One region of the Pseudarthrobacter sp. RHLT3-21 genome, then DNA from elsewhere that is predicted to be linked to it. Evidence: riboswitches for the same ligand, from Rfam matches in the RefSeq annotation. Region 1 holds a riboswitch; each other region holds the start of a gene.
The links. A riboswitch is a leader RNA that binds a small molecule or an ion and turns the genes downstream of it on or off. The one in region 1 is predicted to bind thiamine pyrophosphate.

Region 1 (7,455 bases):
GCACTTCCCGTCCAAACGGGAGCTGTATCTTGCCCTGTTGGACAGCCATCTCGCGTCGCTGACGGACCTGATGCTCGGTGCATTGAGCTCCACTACCGACAATGACGAACGTGTCCAGGCGGTGATGCGCGCCTACTACCGCTTCATCGCCAGCGACGACCAAGCCCACCGCCTGGTCTTCGAATCGGACCTCATCAACGATCCCGATGTCAGTTCACGCCTCGAGACATTCAACAAGACGTTCGCGGACGCCGTGGCACGCGTGATTGCCGAGGACACCAAACTGCCCCCCCTGGAGGCGCAGCTTCTGGGACGCGGCCTGGCCGGCATGGCCCAGGTCAGCGCGCGTTATTGGCTTGAAACGGATGGGAACCTGGACCTCGATGTGGCCAGCGACCTCATTTACCGTTTAGCTTGGCGCGGAATCTCGCGCTTCCCCAAAGAGTCCTAGACTACAAATGAGAGACCCCAAGAAACTTTGATTGGCTGGGAGGCCCCCTTTTGGAAATTAAGATCGGCATTCAGAACATTAGCCGCGAAATCGTCCTGGAATCGGCTCAGGATGCTGACACTGTAGCCACGGTCGTTGAAGAAGCCATCACCAAGGGCACCGACCTCCGCCTCAAGGACGACAAGGGACGCATCATCATCGTTCCCGGCAACGCCCTGGGCTACGTTGAAATCGGTGCCGAAGAGGCCCGCAAGGTCGGTTTCGGCCAGTTCTAGCACGTCCGCGGCCACCCGCCTTGGCGGTTGGCCGCTGCTTTCCGAGGAGATTCCATGCTTTCGCTGACTATCGTTGTCCTGGTCACAGTGGCCGCAGGCTTTGTTGTCTGGGCCAATGACAAGCGCCACGCCCGGTATGGGACGGGGTTGCCCGCAGGTGTTGCGGTTGTGGTGGGTGCGGGCAGTTGGATCATCTTCATCGCGGCAGGTTTTGGCTATCAGCCGGGCCTGACGTGGATTCCCTGGGTCCTGCCCATGGCGCTCGGCACCGTCGCTGCCATCGGGACAGTCATCTACCTCGGGCGGACACGCGAAAGCCACGATACGCAGCGGCTGACGCAGGCGCTCAAGCTGTAGGCCGGCCCGTCTACTTACGTACCGGTGACCACCACCCAGCAGGGTGCGTGGTCACGGTCTTTTAACCCACGGGCTGGGCAGTGGCACCGAGCCGGGCGGCAGCAGCACTCACGGCCGCCGCAGCAGCGGCATCCCGCTCAGTGACCTCGCCGCCGGCGTCGTGGGACGTATATCGGAGATGCACCTTGTTGAAGCGCCAGTCAAGGTCCGGATGGTGGTTCTGCTCTTCCGCCAGGCGTCCGACGGCGGCAATCAGCTCCAGTGCGGCGGCCGCCGTCGGCGTCTTATAGACAGCGACCAGCCCGCCCAGTCTGTACTGCCAGCCAGGCATCGCGGCGAGGACGGCCTCGATCCGCTCACGCGTGAGTGTGTCTTGCTTGCCGGGCATAGCGGCCTCCTTGGCTCGTCCGGTGAGCCCGCCCGGGCGTTTGGTCGAGGGCACCCGGCCTGGAGAAATCGGCCTACAGAAATTCTGCCCGGCCTTCCATGGCCGATGACGCCAAGGCGTGCTCGCGGCGCGGAATCCTGCCGGCCGCTTTCGCCAGCCTACCGGCGATGACGGCGTGTTTGAAGGCCTCCCCCATGAGTGCCGGGTTCTGCGCACGAGTGACTGCAGTGGCCAGCAGCACGGCATCACAGCCAATCTCCATGGCCAGTGCGGCGTCGGATGCCGTGCCGATGCCGGCGTCCAGCACCACGGGCACCGAGGCGCGCGAGACGATCAGTTCGATGTTGTGTGGATTCAGGATTCCCAGGCCGGTGCCGATGGGCGCTCCGAGCGGCATGACCGCGGTGGCACCCAGGTTTTCCAGCCGCAGGGCCAGGACCGGGTCATCGTTGGTGTAGGCGAACACTTTGAAGCCCCGGTTTACAAGCTGTTCCGTAGCATCCACGAGCTCCACGGCGTCCGGCAGCAGGGTCTGCTCGTCGGCGATGACTTCCAGCTTGATCCAGTCGGTTTCCAGCGCTTCGCGGGCGAGTTCCGCCGTCATGACCGCGTCCCGGGCGGTGAAGCAGCCTGCGGTGTTGGGCAGGATCCGGATCCCGTGGTCCACCAGGAGCTGGAAAAGGGACCCCGATTCAGCCGGCGAATAGCGCCGCATGGCCACCGTGGTCAGTTCGGTTCCGGACGCCAGCAGGGCTGCCCCCAGCCCGTCGAGGCTCGGGGCGCCACCGGTGCCCATGATGAGGCGGGAGCCGAGCTCGACGCCGTCGATGACCAGCCTGTCTGCGGCCTCGGGCCGGTTCTGTGTGCTGATGTTGCTGGTTACTGTCATGGTGTCAGCCTCCCTGGACTGCTGTGACCAGTTCGACGTCGTCACCTTCGGCGAGCGCCGTGACGAACCACTGGCTGCGGGGTACTACTTCGGAGTTATGGGCGACGGCGACGCCGAGTTTCTGCCCGTCTGTCGCCTGGCCGTTGGCTGCAAGTTGACGGCCCGTGATCTGGCTGATGAGGGTGGTGATGGAGGCGTCGTCCGTCACGGAATGGCGCGAGCCGTTGAGGGTGATGTTCATGCTGATTCCTTCTGTGGGTCGAGGTCCTTCGTGCTGCTGATGTCCTTGGGTGGGGACGGTACTCCGGCCAGTCCGTGCTCTGTGCCGGCCACCTGGTGCTTTCCGGAAAAGCGGGCCGGGCTGAGCGCCCCCCATCGCGGGTCTGTCCGGCCGTCCAGCAGGTCCCGGCAGATCGCCGCCGCCGCCGGAGCAAGCAGCACTCCGTGGCGGAAGAACCCGGTGGCAACAATCAGCCCGGCAATGTTCCCCGCGTTCCCCGCGCTGTGCCCGCTGCCGGTCCCGGCTGCCCGGTCCGGTACCCTGCCGAGAAGAGGTGCGTTGTCCGGAGTCGCCGGCCTTGCCCGCGCCGTGCATTCCAGGAGTTCAAGCTCCGAGACGGCCGGCACCAGGACCTGGGCGTCACGCAGCAACTGGTAGACGCCGCCGGCCGAGACAGCACCGTCGCCGGTCCCGGCGAGCGCGTCCTCCCGCTGCGTTGCCCCGATCACCACGGTGCCGTCCTGCCGGGGAACGATGTAGACCGGCACGCCATGGACCATTCCGCGGACCGTCGAGGTGAGGAGCGGGCGCAGGTGCTGCGGAACTGCTAGTCGAAGGATGTCACCGTAGACAGGCCGCAAGGGCAGCTGCAGTCCTTCCGGGAGGCCATCCAGCGACGCCGCCTGCAATCCGTTGGCCACGATGGTCTCGCGCGCTTGGACGGTTCCGCCGTGGGCGAGCTTCACGCCGCTGACGCGGCCGTCCTCCCAGAGAAGGGCAGCGGCCCGCTGGTCAACGGCAAATCCCCCGCGGGCACCTGCCACGGCGGTTCCTGCTCCCGGTTCGTGGACGGCCAGGACTTCCTGGAGGCACGCCACCAGTTTCCGTGGATCCACCTGGTGGTCGGCGGGGATGTCCAGGGCGCAGGATATTGCCGGGCTGAGCAGGGATTCCCTCGTCCTGGCCGCACGGACGGTCAGGGGTTCCACCACCAGGCCGCTGGCCTGCTGCACGGCCCGGAGGTCCATCAGCGCCCGGCGGTCCGCAGCGTCCGCGCCGATGGCGAGGGTCGGCGTCGTCAGATATCCGGTCTCTCCAGCCCCCGCCAGGGCGAGGTCTGCCGCGAAGGCAGGCCACAGGCCGGAGGACGCCAGCATCAGCTCCAGGAGGTCTTCCTCCTGGTAATGCAGTTCGCTCACAGGGGCAAGCATGCCGGCGGCTGCCCAGCTGGCCCCGTTCCCGGGCGCGTCATCGATCAGCACGACGGAACGGCCGGATCGCCGGGCCTCCCAGGCTATGGCGTGGCCGATGACTCCGCCGCCGATGACTGCCACGTCGGCGTGCAGCACGGCGGCCGGGCTGGCTGATGCAGTCTCAGGTTGGTTGCTTATTGCGGGGGGCATATGGTTCCTTCCCTACGCCGGTACTAGCCGGATCAGGTCAAGCGGTCGGCTCTGACGCCCTCTCAGCCCGGCCGCTTTGTGACGGCTGCATCGGGCTCCCGCAGTACCCGCCCAGTTTAGGGGAATTAGGCTGGTTTCCATGAACGCGCAATCTTTCGCCGCTGCAGGCACGTCCTCCGCCGCCTCTTCCACCCCCACATCCTTGACCGGAACAGACCCCACCGACGGCATAGACACGGGCCTCCCGCACAGCGCCAGGCTGTATCTGTGCACCGACGCGCGCCGTGACCGCGGGGACTTTGGCGAGTTTGTGGACGCGGCTTTTGCCGGCGGCGTCGACATCATCCAGCTCCGCGACAAGGCGATCGAGGCGGCGGAAGAGCTGGAGCTGCTGGCCGTGGTTCAGGCGGCGGCCGAACGTCACGGAAAGCTGTGGGCCGTCAACGACCGTGCCGATATCGCGATGCTGTCCAGCGCCCCCGTCTTCCACATCGGGCAGAAGGACCTGCCGGTCGCGTCCGCCCGCACCCTGCTCGGGGCCCCCGCGGCGATCGGGCTTTCCACACACACCGCCGAGCAGATTGAAGGCGCCATCCGGCTGTCCGGCGGGCTGACGTCCGAACGCGGCCTGGACTACTTCTGCGTCGGACCGGTCTGGGCCACTCCCACCAAACCCGGCCGGGCCGCCGTCGGCCTTGACCTGGTGCGGTACGCGGCGGATGCAGTCCGCGCTGCCGGTGGCACCCCGGCCACTTTCCCCTGGTTTGCCATCGGAGGCATCGATCTCGGCAACGTGGAGCAGGTGGTGGAGGCCGGTGCCGGCAGGATTGTTGTGGTGCGTGCCATCACCGAGGCCTCCGATCCCGCAGCGGCGGCGGCGGCGCTCCTGGCGGCCCTGGACGCGGGCGCATCCTGAGAATCCCCCGCGTCGCGGACGGCGGGCGTGCACGATCCGTGGAAATCGGGCTAACCTGACTTTCGTGTCACATCATCGGTTGGCCCCCAATGTCCACGAGCAGACCAACGACCTCGCGGCGGCACTGAGCGCCCTGCGGACCGAGCTGGAACTACCGGGACCCTACCCGGCGGAGGCGGTCCGGGACGCGGAAACGGCAGTGGCCGCGCACGAGTTGCCCGGCGCCGACCTGACGGACGTGGACTTCCTCACCATCGATCCGGCGTCGTCCACTGACCTGGACCAGGCCCTGTTCATCGAGCGCGCGGGCCCTGGCTACCGGGTGCTTTACGCCATCGCCGACGTGCCGTCCTTTGTCCGCCCCGGCGGCGGACTGGATGCAGAGACCCGGCGCCGCGGCCAGACGTTTTACGCCCCGGACGGCCGTATCCCGCTGCACCCGGAGGTCATCAGCGAAGGGGCCGGCAGCCTCCTGGCCGGGCAGCTCTGTTCCGCCTATGTGTGGGAGTTCGGGCTGGACGACACCGCACAGGTCTCCGCGGTGAGTGTCCGCAGGGCCACCATCCGCAGCCGGGCCAAGCTGAGCTACAAGGGAGTCCAGGCCGAACTCGACGCCGGGACGGCCGGCCCTGTCCTGCAGCTCCTGAAGGAAGTAGGGCTCAAGCGCGTTGAACTGGAGCGGCAGCGTGGCGGCGCCAGCCTGAACATGCCCGAGCAGGAAATCGTGCAACTGCCCGACGGCGGCTACCGGATTGCCGCGGCGCCGCAGCTTCCGGTGGAGGACTGGAACGCCCAGATTTCCCTGATGACCGGGATGGCGGCGGCAAACCTGATGTTGGCGGGAAAAGTGGGCATACTGCGCACCATGCCCGCGCCGGACGAGCGCTCCCTGCGTCACTTCCGCATCCAGACCGAGGCCTTGGGCAAGCCATGGGACGGAAAAATCAGCTACGGCGAATACCTCCGCAGCCTTGATCCGACCCAGCCCCGGCAACTGGCCATCCTGCACTCCGCCGGCATGCTGTTCCGCGGCGCCAGCTACACGGCGTTCGACGGCATCGTGCCGGACGACGCGATCCAGTCCGCCATCGGCGCCGCCTATGCCCACACCACAGCACCACTCCGGCGCCTGATCGACCGCTTTGTCCTGGTGATTTGCGAAGCCCTGAGCAACGGCAAGCAGGTACCGGACTGGGCACGGGAAGCCCTGCCGTCACTGCCGGAGATCATGGCCGGATCCGACCAGCTGGCATCGCGGATGGAACGCATGGCGCTGGACACCGTGGAGGCCGCGCTCCTGGTCAACCATGTGGGCCAGGAATTCGATGCGATCGTGATCTCCGGCTCCAAGCCGCAAAAGGACAACGGAAACGGCAACGGGAAAATCGGCAACGGTGCCAAGAACGGCGCTGCGAAAAACGGGAGCGGTCCCTCGGGGATCATCCAGATCGCCGTACCCGCCGTGACGGCCCGCTGCGCCGGGGACCTGGAATCCGGCACCAAGGTGCGGGTCCGCCTGATCTCCTCCGATATTGCCGCCCGCGAGGTCCACTTCGAGCTGCTGGCCTGAACGATGAGTGCCCGGCCTGATCGGCCCAAAGCCGGGATTCAGGGTCCGTGCGGCTAGACTGAAGAAGTAGATATGGATGCCCGGTCGTTGATTTCCTTGATTTTGAATTCAACAAGCCCGCCCCTACGCGATCTTGAGATACACCCGTTGGTCACCAGTGCCAGCATTTGATAGCCCGCGATCGGCTTCCACTGGATTTGCTTGCGCGCCAGAGCGTGCTCCGGAACGTCCACTTTGGCCGGCCCGTTGAGCAGGCAGCGCCAATGCCCAAATGAATAAGGAAACTCCCCTGTGAGTGAATTGCATACCCACCAGATCCTGACTGACGACTCCGGCATCGAGACGATCGAACCCGAAGAAACCATCATCTCGGACGAGAAGCCGCACGAGATCGAGGAGAAATCCTTCGCTGACTACAATGTCCGCGCCGACATCGTGGAATCCCTCGCCGACGCCGGGATCACCCACCCGTTCCCCATTCAGGCCATGACCCTGCCGGTGGCGCTTTCGGGCCACGACATCATCGGCCAGGCCAAGACCGGCACCGGCAAGACCCTCGGCTTCGGCATTCCCGCCCTGCAGCGCGTGGTGGGTCCGGACGACGCCGGCTACGACAAGCTCGCCGTTCCCGGCGCCCCGCAGGCCCTGGTCATTGTGCCCACCCGCGAGCTGGCCGTCCAGGTGGCCAACGATCTCCAGAACGCGTCCCGCAAACGCAACGCCCGCATCACCACCATCTACGGCGGCCGTGCCTACGAGCCCCAGGTGGAGGCCCTGCAGAACGGCGTCGAAGTGGTCGTGGGTACTCCCGGCCGCCTCATCGATCTCTACAAGCAGAAGCACCTTGTCCTGAAGAACGTCAAGATGGTCATCCTTGACGAGGCCGACGAAATGCTGGACCTCGGCTTCCTGCCGGACGTGGAAACGCTCATCGCCGGGACCCCTGCGGTCCGCCAGACCCTGCTGTTCTCCGCCACCATGCCCGG
Region 2 (7,455 bases), 340 kb from region 1:
GACCTCACGGTCCCGCCAGCTGGAGGGTTTGGTGTACACGGGGTATTCCAGCAGCCCGTCCGAATGCGACTCCTCGACCAGGGAATCGGGGTTGCCCACCACGCCGGGCAGCAGCCTGCCGATGGCTTCGACCATGGCCAGGACGGCCACTTCGCCGCCGTTCAGCACATAGTCACCAAGGCTCATGGGGCGCACCGTGAAGTGCTCTTCCGCCCACTCGATGACACGCTCGTCGATGCCCTCATAACGGCCGCAGGCAAAAACCAGCTGATCCTCTTCGGCGAGCTCGTAGGCCAAGGCCTGGTTGAAGCGCTCCCCCGCCGGCGACGGGACGATCAGCACCGGCTTGGCGGACTTGCCCGCCGTTACTTCGTCGCCGTCCTTGGCTTCACCGTCTCCGGCGACAGCAGCCAACGCCTGTGCCCACGGCTCCGGCTTCATCACCATGCCTGCACCGCCGCCGTAGGGGGTGTCGTCCACTGAGCGGTGCTTGTCGGTGGTGAAATCACGCAGGTCATGGACGCGCAGGTCCAGCAGGCCGTCCTGGCGGGCCTTGCCGATGAGCGAGAGTTCCAGGGGCGCCAGGTACTCCGGGAAGATACTGACGACGTCGATTCTCATCTACGCGTTTTCCTCGGGTTCGCCAGGGCCGGCTTCGCCGTCGTTGACCTCAAAGAGTCCGTCCGGCGGCGTCAGGAGAACAAAGCCGTTGGCCACATTGACCTCCGGAACGATCTGCTCCACGAACGGGACAAGAATTTCCTTGCCGTCCGGAGTTTCAACCACGAGCAGGTCCTGGACGGGCAGGGTGTGCAGGGCGGCGATCTTGCCGACCACTTGCGAGCCAACCCGCGCCTCGAGCCCAACCAGTTGGTGCTCGTACCAGCCTTCGTCGTCGTCCTCGTCCAGCTCTTCGGTTTCGATGAAGAGCTTGGCGCCGCGCAGGGTCTCTGCCTGGTTGCGGGTCTCGATTCCCTCGAACGCGAGGAGCAGGATGTCTTTGTTCCACCGCGCACTCTCAACAATGAGGGCGCCGGCGGATGCAGGCTCCACCACAAATTCCGTACCGGGAACAAACCGGTCCCCCGGAGCGTCGGTCAGCACCTGGACCGTCACTTCGCCGCGGATTCCATGCGGTTTGCCGATTCGTGCCACCTGAAGCTGCATCTGTTCCTCTGTCTTTGATCGTGCCGGGATTAGGCGATGTGGTGAAAGCACTCCGGCCCCTCCACCGTTGCTGGTGGAAGGGCCGGAGAAAAAACTGATGTTGCCGAGCGCTTAGCGGCGGCGGTCGGTATCGACGACGTCGACCCTGACCGGTTCGCCGTCTGCCAGTGCTGCCACAACGGTGCGCAATGCCCGTGCGGTGCGGCCCTGGCGGCCGATCACCCGTCCCAGGTCATCCTGATGAACACGGACCTCGAGGGTGTCCCCGCGCCGGTTGTTCTTCGAGCTGACCTTGACATCTTCCGGCGAATCAACGATTCCCCGGACGAGGTGTTCGAGCGCTTCTGCCAGCAATCTACTCAGCCTCGGTGGTCTCTGCTTCGGCCGGGGCCTCGGCTGCGTCAGACTGCTTTGCCTTCTTGGTGATGGCTTCCGGGATGATCACGGAACCCTTTTCCGGGGCAACAAAGGCAACCTTCGGAGCTTTGGTCTTCAGGGTGCCTTCCTGGCCCGGGAGGCCCTTGAACTTCTGCCAGTCACCGGTGATCTTGAGGATCGCGGCAACCTGCTCGGACGGCTGTGCGCCGACGCCGAGCCAGTACTGGGCACGGTCCGTGTCGACCTCGATGTATGAGGGCTCTTCGGTGGGGTGGTACTTGCCGATCTCTTCGATGGCACGGCCGTCACGCTTGGAGCGTGCGTCCATGACGACGATGCGGTAGTACGGTGCGCGCATCTTGCCAAAGCGCTTAAGGCGAATCTTTACGGCCACTTTTGTGGTCACTCCTGTTTCAGAAAAGGGGTGAACCGACGTTCTGCACCCGTGGGGCGGGCCATACTTGAGGGTTCAAAGGACAGGATCCAGACGCGGAGAGAGGGGCCACGCAGATCGAGTACCTGTTTATTGTGCCAGATCAGCGTCCGGATTTCGACTTGACACGTACGGATGGAGCAGCCGGGCGGACCCGGCAGGCCGCAGCCGGCCTAGGACGACCAGACATATACCCCGGTGCGCGCGGCGTCATCGATGGAGTTGGCCAGCTCCGCGAACTGCTGGACATAGGTCCGGGCCTCGGCCGCGCCGAAGGGCATGTCATCCTGGGTGGCCCACTTTTCAGCGACGTCGTCCAGGACATTGCCTTCACCTTCAGTCTCATAGCTGAGCAGGTCCGCCAGCGCACGCACCATGGCCGGCGGAACTCCAAGGAGGGAATCACTGGCCACGTCAACCATGGCCAGTTCGTAGTCCGCGCCACCGGCATGGACCGCAGCACCGGCAAGGTCGCCCAGCTGTTCGATTTCGAAATCGCTGATTCCGGGGATCCGCAGGGCAGGGCCCGTCGGGGAGCCGCCGTCATCAAGGACATCGGCCCGCCTTAGCGCGGCATCGTGGGTGGCAACAAAAATTTCAGTGAAGCCCATGGGAACAGCTCTCATTCCGTCGACGGTGCGGCCCAGAAGGGCAGCATAAGGCGCCGCCCCGGCCGTTCAGAATCAGCCTAGTACAAGGCGCGCCGCACATTTGGCATCCGCACTCAGCGGACGGCGACACGGATGCTGTTGCGCCAAGGATCCTCGAACCGAAGTTCAGCGCCCGTGTGGTGCGAGGCCACACCGGCGACCTTCAGGCGGTCGGCGAGCGCTCCGACGTCGTCCCCCGAAGGGACCTCGATGAGCACCTCGCCCAGGCCCAGGGTGTCCTTGCGGGGCCCGGCGCCGCGGCTGTTCCAGACGTTCATGGCCATGTGGTGGTGGTACCGGCCCGCGGAGACAAACAGGGCCTGCCCGTGCCAGCCCGCGGTCTTCTCGAAGCCAAGCGTGCCCACGTAGAAATCGTGCGCCGACTGGACGTCGCCCACCTGGAGGTGGACGTGGCCTATGCCGGCTTCGGTGGCCTGCTGGCCGCTCATGGATTCCGGCGTCAGGTGCTGCTCAAGGTAGCGCTGCGGCGGCAGGGCCAGGCTGTCCATCACCACGTCCTTGCCGTTCCAAGACCAGTTTTCGCGGGGCCGGTCCCAGTAGAGTTCGATGCCGTTGCCTTCGGGGTCATTGAAGTAGAAGGCCTCGCTGACGAGGTGGTCTGCGCTGCCGGTGAAGGAGCGGGGTTCGTACTGTGCGGCCGTGGCTACCGTTGCAGCAAGCGAAGCCTGGTCATCAAAGAGCAGCGCGGTATGGAACAGCCCGGCCTCTCCCCTCGCGGGCAGGTTCAACGACGGCGCGGCCGCGAGGTGGACCAGGGGGCGCTGGAGCCGGCCAAGGTAGATTCCGCCGTCCTGTTCGGCGACAACCTCCAGGCCGAGCGCACGCTGGTAGTAGTCGGTCATCAGCTTCATGTCGCCTACCTTGAGCATCACGGTGCCCATGGAGAGATCGGCAGGAAGGAGATCCTGGCTGGTGGCTTCTGCAGACATTGAAAACTCCCGGTCCGGTGGCCTTCGGGGTCGAAGGCGACTATAGCTCCAATTTACTTGAAGCTTCAATTTAATTCAAGTGGCTGAGCAGACAGGTTGCGACCGCTTCCCGTGATTGCTGTCACCAGGCCACCCTCGGCCTGTGGTAGCTTCGAATTGACCACACGGGAGCCCTTGCAGGGGCTGAGATCGGGCTAACGCAGCCTGCGACCGTTGAACCTGTCCGGGTAATGCCGGCGAAGGAAGTGAGTATTCATTGAATACACAAGAAACACAGCTGATCCCTGCCCAAAATGAAGCCGACCAGGATCAAACGGTCCAGCCTGAAACCCAGTCACTGAAGTCCCATTCGCTGGCGTTTATCACTGATGACGCCACCGGGATCCGGGTTCCCGTGACCGAGATCGCGCTGGAACCGTCACCGAACGGCGAGGCGAACGGGCCTTTCCGGACCTACCGCACGGCCGGTCCGGGCAGTGATCCGGTGGTGGGTCTCAACCCGTTCCGCTCGGAGTGGATCGCCGCCCGCGGCGACACCGAGCCCTACAGCGGCCGGGAACGGAACCTGCTCGACGACGGCAAGTCAGCAGTGCGTCGCGGCGCAGCCTCCGCAGAGTGGAAGGGCGCGCAGCCGGTGCCCCGCCGCGCCGTCGGGGGCAAGAATGTCACGCAGATGCACTACGCCCGGCAGGGTCTCATCACGCCGGAGATGCAGTTCGTTGCCCTCCGCGAAAACTGCGGCGTGGAACTGGTCCGCAGCGAAGTCGCTGCCGGCCGCGCCATCATCCCCAACAACATCAACCACCCGGAATCAGAACCGATGATCATCGGCAAGGCCTTCCTGGTGAAGATCAACGCGAACATCGGCAACTCCGCGGTGACCAGCTCCATTGCCGAGGAAGTGGACAAACTCCAATGGGCCACCCAGTGGGGCGCCGACACGGTGATGGACCTGTCCACCGGCGATGATATCCACACCACCCGGGAATGGCTCATCCGCAACTCCCCCGTGCCCATCGGAACAGTGCCCATTTACCAGGCATTGGAGAAGGTCAACGGCGAGGCCAACGCACTGACGTGGGAGATCTTCCGGGACACGGTCATTGAGCAGTGCGAGCAGGGCGTGGACTACATGACCATCCACGCCGGTGTGCTGCTGCGTTACGTGCCGCTGACGGCAAACCGCGTCACCGGCATTGTCTCCCGGGGCGGTGCGATCATGGCGGGCTGGTGTCTTGCCCACCACCAGGAGAACTTCCTCTACACGCACTTCGACGAGCTTTGCGAGATCTTCGCCAAATACGACGTCGCGTTCTCCCTGGGCGACGGACTGCGCCCGGGAGCGACGGCGGACGCCAACGACGCCGCCCAGTTCGCCGAGCTCGACACCCTGGCCGAATTGACCCAGCGGGCGTGGGAATTCGATGTACAGGTCATGGTGGAGGGTCCCGGGCACGTCCCCTTCCACCTGGTGCGGGAGAACGTGGAACGCCAGCAGGAACTCTGCAAGGGCGCCCCGTTCTACACGCTGGGGCCGCTGGTCACAGACATTGCCCCGGGCTATGACCACATCACGTCAGCCATCGGAGCCACCGAGATCGCCCGCTACGGCACGGCGATGCTCTGTTATGTCACGCCCAAGGAACACCTTGGCCTCCCGAACAAGGACGACGTGAAGACCGGGGTGATCACCTACAAGATCGCCGCCCATGCAGCCGACCTTGCCAAGGGCCACCCCGGCGCCCATGAACGGGACGATGCCCTGTCCAAAGCCCGGTTCGAGTTCCGCTGGCGCGACCAGTTCGCGCTATCCCTTGACCCGGTTACAGCGGAGGCCTTCCATGACGAGACGCTGCCGGCCGAGCCGGCGAAAACGGCCCACTTCTGCTCCATGTGCGGCCCGAAGTTCTGCTCCATGAAAATCAGCCAGGACATCAGGGACGAATACGGTTCCGCAGATTCGCAGGCGGCCATCGCCGAGGCCTACAGCGGGATGCGCGAAAAGAGTGCGGAGTTCCTGGCCGCCGGCGGGAAGGTCTACCTCCCCGAGCTGCGGATCCCTGCCGGGAGCTGATGGCTCAGGAAGCCTGAACTGAGCGTGACCTGCCGACGTCGGCGATGAAGGACCGGATGGCACGGTCACCTTCGGCAGAGTCCTGGGGCCGGTGTCCTCCCGCAGCAATGCGGTGCAGGGCACCGGTTTCCTGCAGATATCCGGCGATCTCCTCGTAGAGCGGTTCCCAGCCGCCAGTCAGGACCATGGTGGGGACGCCCGGAACAATGTGCAGCGGCGCGTCCCAGGACGGTGCCTGCAACCGGAGCCGGCGTGCTGACCGTTGTTCCTCCGGCGTGGCGGGCTCCTGCAGGTCCGCCGCGAACATCCTCCGTACGAACTCACGCTGGAAGTCTTCGTCACTGAGTTGGTGCCGGACGTCGAACAGCGGTTGCATCAGGGCCCTGTGGGCAGATGTGGCCGGAAGTTCGGCGGTCAGGGACAGGCACGCCGGTTCAACCAGGGTGAGGGAAAACACCAGATCGGGGCGTTCGACGGCGGCCATCATGGCCGCAATGGCGCCCTGGGCGTGGGCGACAACGTGGCCGCCGGCGGCACCGCGGCCGTCATCGGCAAGGGAGCGCAGGATGATGGCAGTGTCTTCAGTGAACGAGGACTCCATGGGTTCAGCGACGGGGTCAAAGCCGTGCCGCCGCAGGAACAGGGCGTCGTACGTCAGCGCCATTCCATGCTGGCGCGGCCACGCCGCCGCACCGAAAGGTCCGGCGCCGTGCACGAACACTACGCGCTGCTTAAACATGAGCCAACCCTATTCCACGGCAATGACATCCCAACCGGGTAGCCGTAAGTGTCGTTATGAGCGACCAAAACGACACTAACTTCTACCAGGTTGGGAGAGGTGGCTATTTGCCGAGGAACTTGTCGAATCCCTTGGGCAGGTTCAGCTGCGAAGGGTCGAAGTCGCCGCCCTGCTGGCCGAACGCTGCCCCTGTGGGGAGAGCCTTCGCCGCGCCGGCCCGCCGGGCCTCGGCGTCCTTGAGCTCCTGGGCAGCCTTGGCAGGGTTGCCGGAGCGGGCCTTCTTCTTCGGGGCGTTCTTGCCGCCCTTCCGAGCACCGCCGGGGCTGCCCAGGCCGGGCATCCCGGGCATTCCGGGCATGCCGCCGCCCTGGGCCATCTTCTTCATCATCTTCTGGGCCTGGCCGAAGCGCTCCAGCAGGCCGTTGACCTCGGAGACGTGCACGCCTGAACCTCGGGCGATGCGTGCCCGGCGGGAGCCGTTGATGATTTTGGGGGCGACGCGTTCGTGCGGCGTCATGGAACGGACGATCGCTTCGACCCGGTCGATCTCGCGCTCGTCAAAGTTCTCCAGCTGCTCACGGATGTTCTGCGCTCCGGGCATCATCATGAGCATCTTCTTCATGGAGCCCATGTTGCGGATCTGCTGCATCTGGGAGAGGAAGTCGTCCAGCGTGAAGTCTTCCTGATCGGCGAATTTCTTCGCCATCCGGGCGGCTTCGTCCTTGTCCCAGTTCTTCTCCGCCTGCTCAATCAGGGTGAGGACGTCACCCATGTCCAGGATGCGGGAGGCCATGCGGTCCGGGTGGAACAGCTCAAAGTCATCCACGCCTTCGCCGGTGGAGGCGAACATAACCGGCTTACCGGTGACCGACGCGACCGACAGTGCGGCACCGCCGCGGGCGTCGCCGTCGAGCTTTGACAGCACGATTCCGGTGAAGTTCACACCCTCGTCAAACGCCACAGCAGTGTTCACGGCGTCCTGTCCGATCATGGCGTCGATCACGAACAGCACTTCATTGGGGACGATGGCGCGGCGGATCTCGCGCGCCTGATCCATCATCTCG
Region 3 (7,455 bases), on a different contig from region 1:
GAATCGATTCGAGCCGCTGGATCATCTTCAGGCTCAGGTTCTGCTTGCCCTGCTCCATCCGGGCGACGGCGCTCTGGCTGGTACCCAGCTCCGCGGCAAGCTGACCCTGGGTCCAGCCCTTCTCAGTTCGGGCGTCCCTGAGGGTGGCGGCTACGTGCTCGGCAGTTTCCTGAGTCATAACAAAAAAATATCACAGATGAGCTATTTGATGGGATACGACCCGGAATGGCGTACCTATCTCCCAGGAATACCCGACTCATGAGATAGTCGCCCTTTTGTGGTTGTCCTTGACCCCGCCCCCGCCCGGCGGGAGACTGAAACATCGGGTGAACCCGATCAGCGGAAGAATGTCATGCAGGAGGCCAGCCATGTATGGGCATGCGGCTACAGCATCCCGTGCTTTGGCGTGTGCCATATTGTGCTTGCTCATGGCCCTGTGGGGGATTACCGTGGCGCCGGTGTCCGTGGCCGCCCCGTCACCCGGCGAGGGCGCCGAGCTGGCATTGGGTAACGATGTCTCGTGGCCTCAGTGCAACACGGCGCTTCCCGTCGCTCCAGCTTTCGGGATCGTGGGCGTGAACAATGGCCTTGCTAACACCACTAACCCCTGCCTCGTCGAACAGCTTCGCTGGGCCGAAGCCATCACGGTGAACCCGACCGATCAGCCGTCCGTCGCCCTTTACGTCAACACCGCCAACCCGGAGCTCGCTGGCTCCTGGTGGCCCACCAGTAACAGCTACCCGGAATCCCCGGCCGCATCCAACCCCTACGGCACCTGCCAGGACAAGGACGTTGGCACGGCGTGCGCCTATATGTACGGCTACGCCAAGGCGTACGACGACGCGTACATCCGCGGCATCAGCAGCCCCTCGGACTACCTGTGGTGGCTCGATGTTGAAACCGGCAACAGCTGGTCCCTCGACAAGAATGCCAACCGTGCCGTCCTGGAAGGTATGACCGACTTCTTTCACAGCATCGGCGCCGACGTCGGCATCTACTCGTCGGCCCATCAATGGGGACAGATCGTGGGCACCGTAAGCAGCTCCAGCAACCTTTATGCCCTGCCCAACTGGCTGGCAGGAGCCAGCACGGCCTCCGGAGCCAACGCCAACTGCTCTAATGCGCCGTTGACCGCAGGCGGCACGGTCACCCTGACCCAGTTCGTCTCCAGGGACTTCGACTACGGTTACTCGTGCATTTAGCAACCGCTGCCCCGTTGCCAGAATCCAGAACCCGAACCCGCACCAACTAACGCCAGACGAAGTTCCAGGTCCCCATCCCGGCTGCGGCAACCACAGCAGCCGCCGCGATCAGCACGCCGCCCACCAGCACCCAGGCGTCCAACGGCGAATACGTGGATTCCCGGGCCCACGTCCGCTGCCCGGTGCCAAAGCCGCGTGCTTCCATGGTGATGGCCAGCCGGGACGCGCGGCGGATGGCCTGGACCAGGAGCCCAAAGCTCTGCCCAAGTGTGGCCCGCAGCCGTTGCAGCGGGCTGCCCTGCGAGCCCACGCCGCGGGCCCGCCGCGCCATGCCGATGGTCTGCCACTCCTCGGCCATAAGTCCCACCAGGCGCATCGCTGCCAGCGTGCCAAGGACAAACCGGTGCGGCAGCCGGGCCTTCTGGGCCAGCGCATCGGCGAGGTCGGTGGGGTCTGTGCAGGTCATGAGCAGGATCGCCGGGAGGGCAATCGCGAGTCCGCGCAGCATAAAACCGATTCCCAGCTGCAGGGAACCTTCGCTGATGGACCAGATCCCGACGTCGAGCAGTGCAGCACCGCCGTCCGCCGCGACGATCGCCGTGCTCCAGCCGCCGAGGGCTGCGGCGATGATGAGCGGCCAGCCGCGCTGCCACAACAGGCGGAGCGTGAGGCCGGCCAGCGGAAAGAGCGCCAGTTCCGCCACGAGCGCGGTGGTGGCTGATACCCAGTCAATGGATAGCGCAAGCACCAGTGTGATGAGGAAGACGACGGCGAACTTGGCCAGCGGGTTGGCGCGCGTCAGCAGCGCGTGGTTGCCGCGGAGGGTCAGGGCAGCCCTCATGCCGCACGTGCTTCCTGGCGGGCGCCGCCGCGAGAGGCCGGGCCAAGCCGCAGTTCGGCCCCGCCCAGGACGGCGCTGAATTCCTGGTCGTGGGTCACGGAAACCACGGAGGTCCCGGCGTCGAGCAATTCCGAGAGGAAGGATGCGAGCTCGGCCCAGGTGTTGGCGTCCTGGCCGAAGGTCGGCTCGTCGAGCACCAGCACACGCGGGTGTGCAGCCAAGACCGTGGCCACCGACAGGCGCCGCTTCTCGCCGCCGGACAACGTGTACGGATTGGCGTCCACCAGGTGCGTCAGGCGCAGCCGTTCCAGCAGCTCATCAACCCGCTCCTCGCCATGCCCCAGGTGCCGCGGGCCGAACATCAGCTCGTCCAGCACCCGGCCGGTAACAAACTGGTGCTCGGGCTCCTGGAACACGGTTCCGATGCGGGAAATCAGCTGGTTGGCTTTCCATTTGAAGGGATTGATCCCGGCCCCCTCGGAAAGCTCGACAGCGGCGGACACCTTCCCCGCCACCGGCGCCAAAAGTCCGGCGAGCGTCAGCGCAAACGTTGACTTGCCGGCGCCGTTGGGCCCCGTGACGGTGAGTGCGTGGCCGGAACGGACCTGGGCCGTGATGCCCGACTGCACCGGCACGGGCGGGATGGTCCGGAGGCCGCGGCGCCGCGGACGCTCGCGGGAGACGGCCAGGTCCTCAGCGGCCAGCAGCAGGTCACCGGAGCCTGTGGACGCACGGCGGCGGGTTGCCGGAACATACCCCGGCACCCACACGCCCGCGCCGATCAGCATGTCCCGCGCCTCCGCGAGCACCTGGTCCGGCGGCCCGTCCAGCAGGACTGCGGACGTACCGGCGGAACTTCCAGCGGAGCCCGCTGCGGAGCCCGGCTGGAGCACCACAATCCGGTCCACCAGGTCCTTCCACACGGACACGCGATGCTCCACCACAACGAGTGTGGCGCCGGTCTTGTCCAGGCAGCGGCCCACGGCGTCGCGGACTTCCAGCACACCGGCGGGATCAAGGTTTGCAGTGGGCTCGTCCAGCAGGATCAGCCCGGGCCGCATCGCGAGGATACCGGCCAGAGCCAATCGCTGCTTCTGCCCTCCGGACAGGGCCGACGTCGGGTGGTCCAGCGGCAGCCCGGCGGCACCGGGCCCGCCGTCGGCGTTCAAACCGGCGCCGTTGGCGTTCAAACCAGCTCCGCCACCCACGCGGCCCCCGGCACTTCGGAGGCCGACGTCGTCGAGCGCTTCATGGACGCGCCGCCAGATCTCGTCCGGCGGAACGGCGAGGTTCTCGGCGCCGAAGGCGACGTCGTCGCCCAGGCGCGACAGAACCACCTGCGTTTCCGGGTCCTGCTGCATCAGCCCCGAGCGGCCGCGCTGCCCGCGGGGCACCACGCCGTCGATCAGCAGCGAACCGGTTTCGTCGGCGTCGTCCCCTTCATCCCCCAGCACCCCGGCGAGCGCGTGCAACAGCGTTGACTTGCCCGCGCCCGAGGGGCCCAGCAGCAGCACCCGCTCGCCGGGAGCGATCTCGAGGTCGAGCCCATGGACGGCGGGGGCGGAACGTCCGGCATGCCGCCAGCCCCAGCCACGGGCGGACACCGCGGCGGGGCGCACTCCGGAAGCGCCGGCGTCGGAAGCGGTCATCAGTTGAAGACGGGCTCCGAAGCTGCCTTCCGGGACGCGAACGAGCTCAGCACGCCGGTCCTGGCCAGGCCGCGGGTGGCGATCCAGGACAAGGCGCCCGCTATCACTGCGCCGGAGATGGTGCAGAACACGATGTACGCGAGCTTGTCGGCGGGCTCGTAGGCGATGTTCCAGCCCCACGGCAGGAAGGAGTCATTGAGGCCGCAGAACAGTCCGGCGCCGGCACCGGCCAGCAGCGCGGCGATGAGGTTGTACTTCTGGTGCAGGAAGGACTTGAACCGGACGTTGCCGTACACCAGCAGGAAGAACACCAGTTCGGCGCCCAGGCCCTGCAGGATTCCGGAGATCAGCACCGTGGCGCCGTATTGGGAGCCCATGATGAGTTCGCCGGTGGCGGCCACCGCTTCGCAGAAGAGCGCCGCGCCGGGCTTGCGGATGATGAGCATGCCCAGCACCGCCGGGATCATCCAGCCGCCGGCGATCAGGCCGGTCAGCGGGGGGTAAACGGCGTTCATGGGGGCGGAAATGATGCCGGCGCCCTGGGACCAGGCCCAGAAGATCACGCCGCCGGTGATGGCGATGAGCGCCGCCACCACGATGTCCACAACGCGCCAGGTATTGCCGGTCTTTTTGATTGCTGCAGTTGTCATTCGGTCCTCCTGAGGAACAGGAGGGGAAAGTACCAGGTGTGCGGCGCTGCCGCCGTTTGCCGGACACTTCGAGAACTCGACTCCCTTGCGCCGGTACTAACCGGATCAGGTTCGAGGGTCTGCGGCTGTCCGCACTCTCAGCGCCCGTCTTCGGTCCCCCGGCAAATGCCAGTGATGTCCGACGGCGGCGCTCCCCTGTCGTTAATAAATCTGCCCTGATGGGCATTGTCCAGTTTACACCGCGGGCGGGGTAGATTGTGGGCCATGACTGCCAACAACCCGACTGTGACTGCCTTCAATCCCGACTCGAGAGTGGCCCAGGCGGAGGGGCTGCTTGAGGCGCTGATCGCCCGGATCGAGGCCGAGATCAGCGAGCTGCAGTTTCCGCATTTCACCAAGGACGATTCCCTCAACCTGGGGCTGCTCCTGGTGGAGCTGGGAAAGACGCGCCGGCTGCCCATCGCGATAGACATCACCAAGGGTGACCAGGTGCTGTTCCACGTGGCCCTGGACGGCGCCACCCCGGACAACGAGCACTGGATCCGGGCCAAGCAGCGCACCGCCGCCAGGTACGAGATCCCGTCGTTGCTGGTGGGACTCCGTGGCAGGCTGCACGGAGGCCGCATCGAAGACCACGGCTGGTTCGACGAATCGACTTACGCACCGCACGGCGGCTGCTTCCCGGTCTACGTCGCCGGCGTTGGCGCCGTGGCCACGGTGACGGTCTCAGGCCTGCCCCAGCAACAGGACCACGACCTCGTGGTGGAGGCGCTGCGGGAGATTCTGGAGTCCATGCAGCCGGGTTAGGCTAAAGACAATCCCGGATCCGCTCACAAGGAGTTCAACGAATGAACCTGTTCATCAAGCTGCTCGGCACCGCAATCAGCCTCGGCGCCGGATTCGTCGGCACCAAGATGGTCAATACCGTATGGGAAAAGTCCACCGGCCGGAAGCCTCCCACCGGCAAAGACGAAGACACCCCCACGAGCCTCCGCTCGGCGCTGACGTTCGCGCTCATTTCGGCCTCCGTCAGCACCATCATCCAGGTGCTCGCCAACCGCGGCACGCAGCGGGCCATCACCCGCTTCGCCAAGTCCCAGGACATCGTCTAACCGCACCACCACCCCGGAGTTTTTGTCCAGATAACGGCCTCTAACCGTCCGTCAAACCGTGTTATCTGGACAAAAACTCGCGCGGGCGGCGTCACTCACGCGGGACGGTCCGGACGGTGGGTGACGCTCAGTCCCGCCGGCCGCCGTCGGACGCTTCATCCCGGGAGGACTCATCCCGGGCCGATTGTGCCGCCTTCTGGACCACGGCGTCGAGTTCATCGGAGCTGAGGAGCTCGCGGTGCAGGTGTTTGGTGCGGTAGCCGGCGCGGCCCACCATATGGGCGGAAACCGGCACGGTCAGCAGCTGGAAAATCCAGGCCACCAGCAGCACCGGCCACACCCACCAGGTGCGCAGCTGCAGACCGATGGCCGCAAGGAGCAGGAACAGCCCCAGCACCTGGGGCTTGGTGGCCGCGTGCATACGGCTCAGCAGGTCCGGGAAGCTGAGCAGCCCGACGGCGGCGGCGAGCGACATGAGGGCACCCACCACCAGGAATACCGCCGACACGGTATCGATGACGCTGTCAACCACGGTGGCCTCAGGATTCATTGGCTTGCTCCCGCCGGTCGGCCACAAAGCGGGCAACGGTCACTGACCCGATGAAGCCGACGATGGACAGCGCCACCAGCGGCATCAGGTTGTTCAGGTGCCGGTTGACGGCCATGTCGATGCACAGGGCCGCGCCGAGGATCGCGAGCAGGACGTCGGAGGCCAGCACCCTGTCCAGCAGCGACGGGCCGCGGGAGATCCTGATGATGGCTCCCGCCGCTGCCAGCGAAAGAATGACTGCCGTGACAGCCAGGACGGTCTGCATCATGCTGCGGCCTCCTGCCGGATTGCTTCGAGTTCGTCGCGGGTGCCCATGATCCTGATCAGGCCCGCTTCGATGGAGCGGACTTCCCTGCGCAGGTTTTCGACCTCTTCCGGGCTGCTGACGTTGAGCGCGTGGAGGTACAGGGTGGACGTTGACCGGTCCACTTCCACCACCAGGGAGCCCGGGATCAGCGAGGTCACGTGCCCCACTGCGGTGACCATCAGATCCTGGTGGCTCCGCAACGGCACCGCGACGACGGCATTGACCACCCGCGGGCCACGGACAGCCGCCAGATACATCACCTCAACACTGGCGGCCGCCACCCTGCCCAGGAAACGCAGGGCGAAAGGAACTGCGTGAAGGATGTTGAAGCGGCCGCTGAGTTCCACCGGCGGCAGGTAGAACATCCGGGCCACGAGCACTGCCAGTAACGCGCCGAAGAGCAGGTTGCCGGGGCTGAAGTCCTGCCACAGGGCACCCCACACAATCACCAGCCATACCAGCAGGGGCACCTCCTGGCGCAGGGAAATCCGGCGGCGGCTCATTTGCCCCCTCCGTCTTTGAGGGCCAGCGGGGGAACGGGCGTGTCCTCACCCAGTACGGCCTGGATGTAGGCGGACCTGTCCAGCATTTCGTGGGCGGCCTGGTCCGAGACTTTGAACAGCGGGCCCGCGAAAACCGTGAGTGAGACGCCCAGGACCACCAGGCCCAGGGTTGAGCCCACCATGGTGCGGGGCAGCAAGGTGACGTTTTTGCGGCCGGCCCGGCTGCCGGTATCCGAATCCTCGGGCTCAGCCAGCAGGACGGGGTCCGGGTGCTCGGCGTCCGAGGGCTTGCGCCAGAACGCGCGGTTCCAGACCCTCGCAACGGCCAACAGGGTCAGGAGGCTGGTGACCACGCCGCCGATCACCAGGGCGTAGGCCAGGGGCGTACCCAGTTCGATGCCGGCCTGGATGAGCCCCACCTTCCCCAGGAACCCGGAGAACGGCGGGATCCCGGCCAGGTTCATGGCGGGGATGAAGAAGAGCAGGGCCAGTATGGGTGACAGCTTGGCCAGGCCTGCCAGCCGGTCCACGGAGGAGCTGCCGCCGCGGCGCTCGATCAGGCCCGTGACCAGGAAGAGGCTGGTCTGGATGGTGATGTGGTGGGCCACGTAGAACACGGCGGCGCCCAGCCCGGCCACCGA

Region 2: it holds a riboswitch for thiamine pyrophosphate, as region 1 does, so the genes downstream of both, thiC (phosphomethylpyrimidine synthase ThiC) here and thiO (glycine oxidase ThiO) in region 1, are expected to answer to the same signal.
Region 3: it holds a riboswitch for thiamine pyrophosphate, as region 1 does, so the genes downstream of both, AC50YA_RS12635 (ECF transporter S component) here and thiO (glycine oxidase ThiO) in region 1, are expected to answer to the same signal.

Annotation. Positions count from the first base shown of each region.
Region 1 covers NZ_JBWZCI010000001.1:73,357-80,811, reverse strand. Annotated here, with positions in the region: gene AC50YA_RS00420 (TetR/AcrR family transcriptional regulator) at 1-451, shown strand, start outside; gene AC50YA_RS00415 (DUF3107 domain-containing protein) at 502-726, shown strand; gene AC50YA_RS00410 (hypothetical protein) at 781-1,083, shown strand; gene AC50YA_RS00405 (4a-hydroxytetrahydrobiopterin dehydratase) at 1,145-1,471, opposite strand; gene AC50YA_RS00400 (thiazole synthase) at 1,545-2,360, opposite strand; gene thiS (sulfur carrier protein ThiS) at 2,365-2,601, opposite strand; gene thiO (glycine oxidase ThiO) at 2,598-3,983, opposite strand; TPP riboswitch at 3,976-4,095, opposite strand; gene thiE (thiamine phosphate synthase) at 4,123-4,899, shown strand; gene AC50YA_RS00380 (RNB domain-containing ribonuclease) at 4,964-6,469, shown strand; gene AC50YA_RS00375 (DEAD/DEAH box helicase) at 6,761-7,455, shown strand, end outside.
Region 2 covers NZ_JBWZCI010000001.1:412,265-419,719, reverse strand. Annotated here, with positions in the region: gene trmD (tRNA (guanosine(37)-N1)-methyltransferase TrmD) at 1-621, opposite strand, end outside; gene rimM (ribosome maturation factor RimM) at 622-1,167, opposite strand; gene AC50YA_RS01910 (RNA-binding protein) at 1,279-1,521, opposite strand; gene rpsP (30S ribosomal protein S16) at 1,523-1,939, opposite strand; gene AC50YA_RS01900 (hypothetical protein) at 2,152-2,589, opposite strand; gene AC50YA_RS01895 (VOC family protein) at 2,703-3,578, opposite strand; TPP riboswitch at 3,733-3,840, shown strand; gene thiC (phosphomethylpyrimidine synthase ThiC) at 3,835-5,652, shown strand; gene AC50YA_RS01885 (alpha/beta hydrolase) at 5,657-6,391, opposite strand; gene ffh (signal recognition particle protein) at 6,495-7,455, opposite strand, start outside.
Region 3 covers NZ_JBWZCI010000010.1:32,402-39,856, reverse strand. Annotated here, with positions in the region: gene AC50YA_RS12655 (UDP-N-acetylglucosamine 1-carboxyvinyltransferase) at 1-178, opposite strand, end outside; gene AC50YA_RS12650 (glycoside hydrolase family 25 domain-containing protein) at 429-1,202, shown strand; gene AC50YA_RS12645 (energy-coupling factor transporter transmembrane component T family protein) at 1,249-2,043, opposite strand; gene AC50YA_RS12640 (ABC transporter ATP-binding protein) at 2,040-3,692, opposite strand; gene AC50YA_RS12635 (ECF transporter S component) at 3,692-4,342, opposite strand; TPP riboswitch at 4,407-4,549, opposite strand; gene AC50YA_RS12630 (heme-degrading domain-containing protein) at 4,607-5,149, shown strand; gene AC50YA_RS12625 (DUF4235 domain-containing protein) at 5,191-5,454, shown strand; gene mnhG (monovalent cation/H(+) antiporter subunit G) at 5,582-6,004, opposite strand; gene AC50YA_RS12615 (MrpF/PhaF family protein) at 5,994-6,272, opposite strand; gene AC50YA_RS12610 (Na+/H+ antiporter subunit E) at 6,269-6,814, opposite strand; gene AC50YA_RS12605 (Na+/H+ antiporter subunit D) at 6,811-7,455, opposite strand, start outside.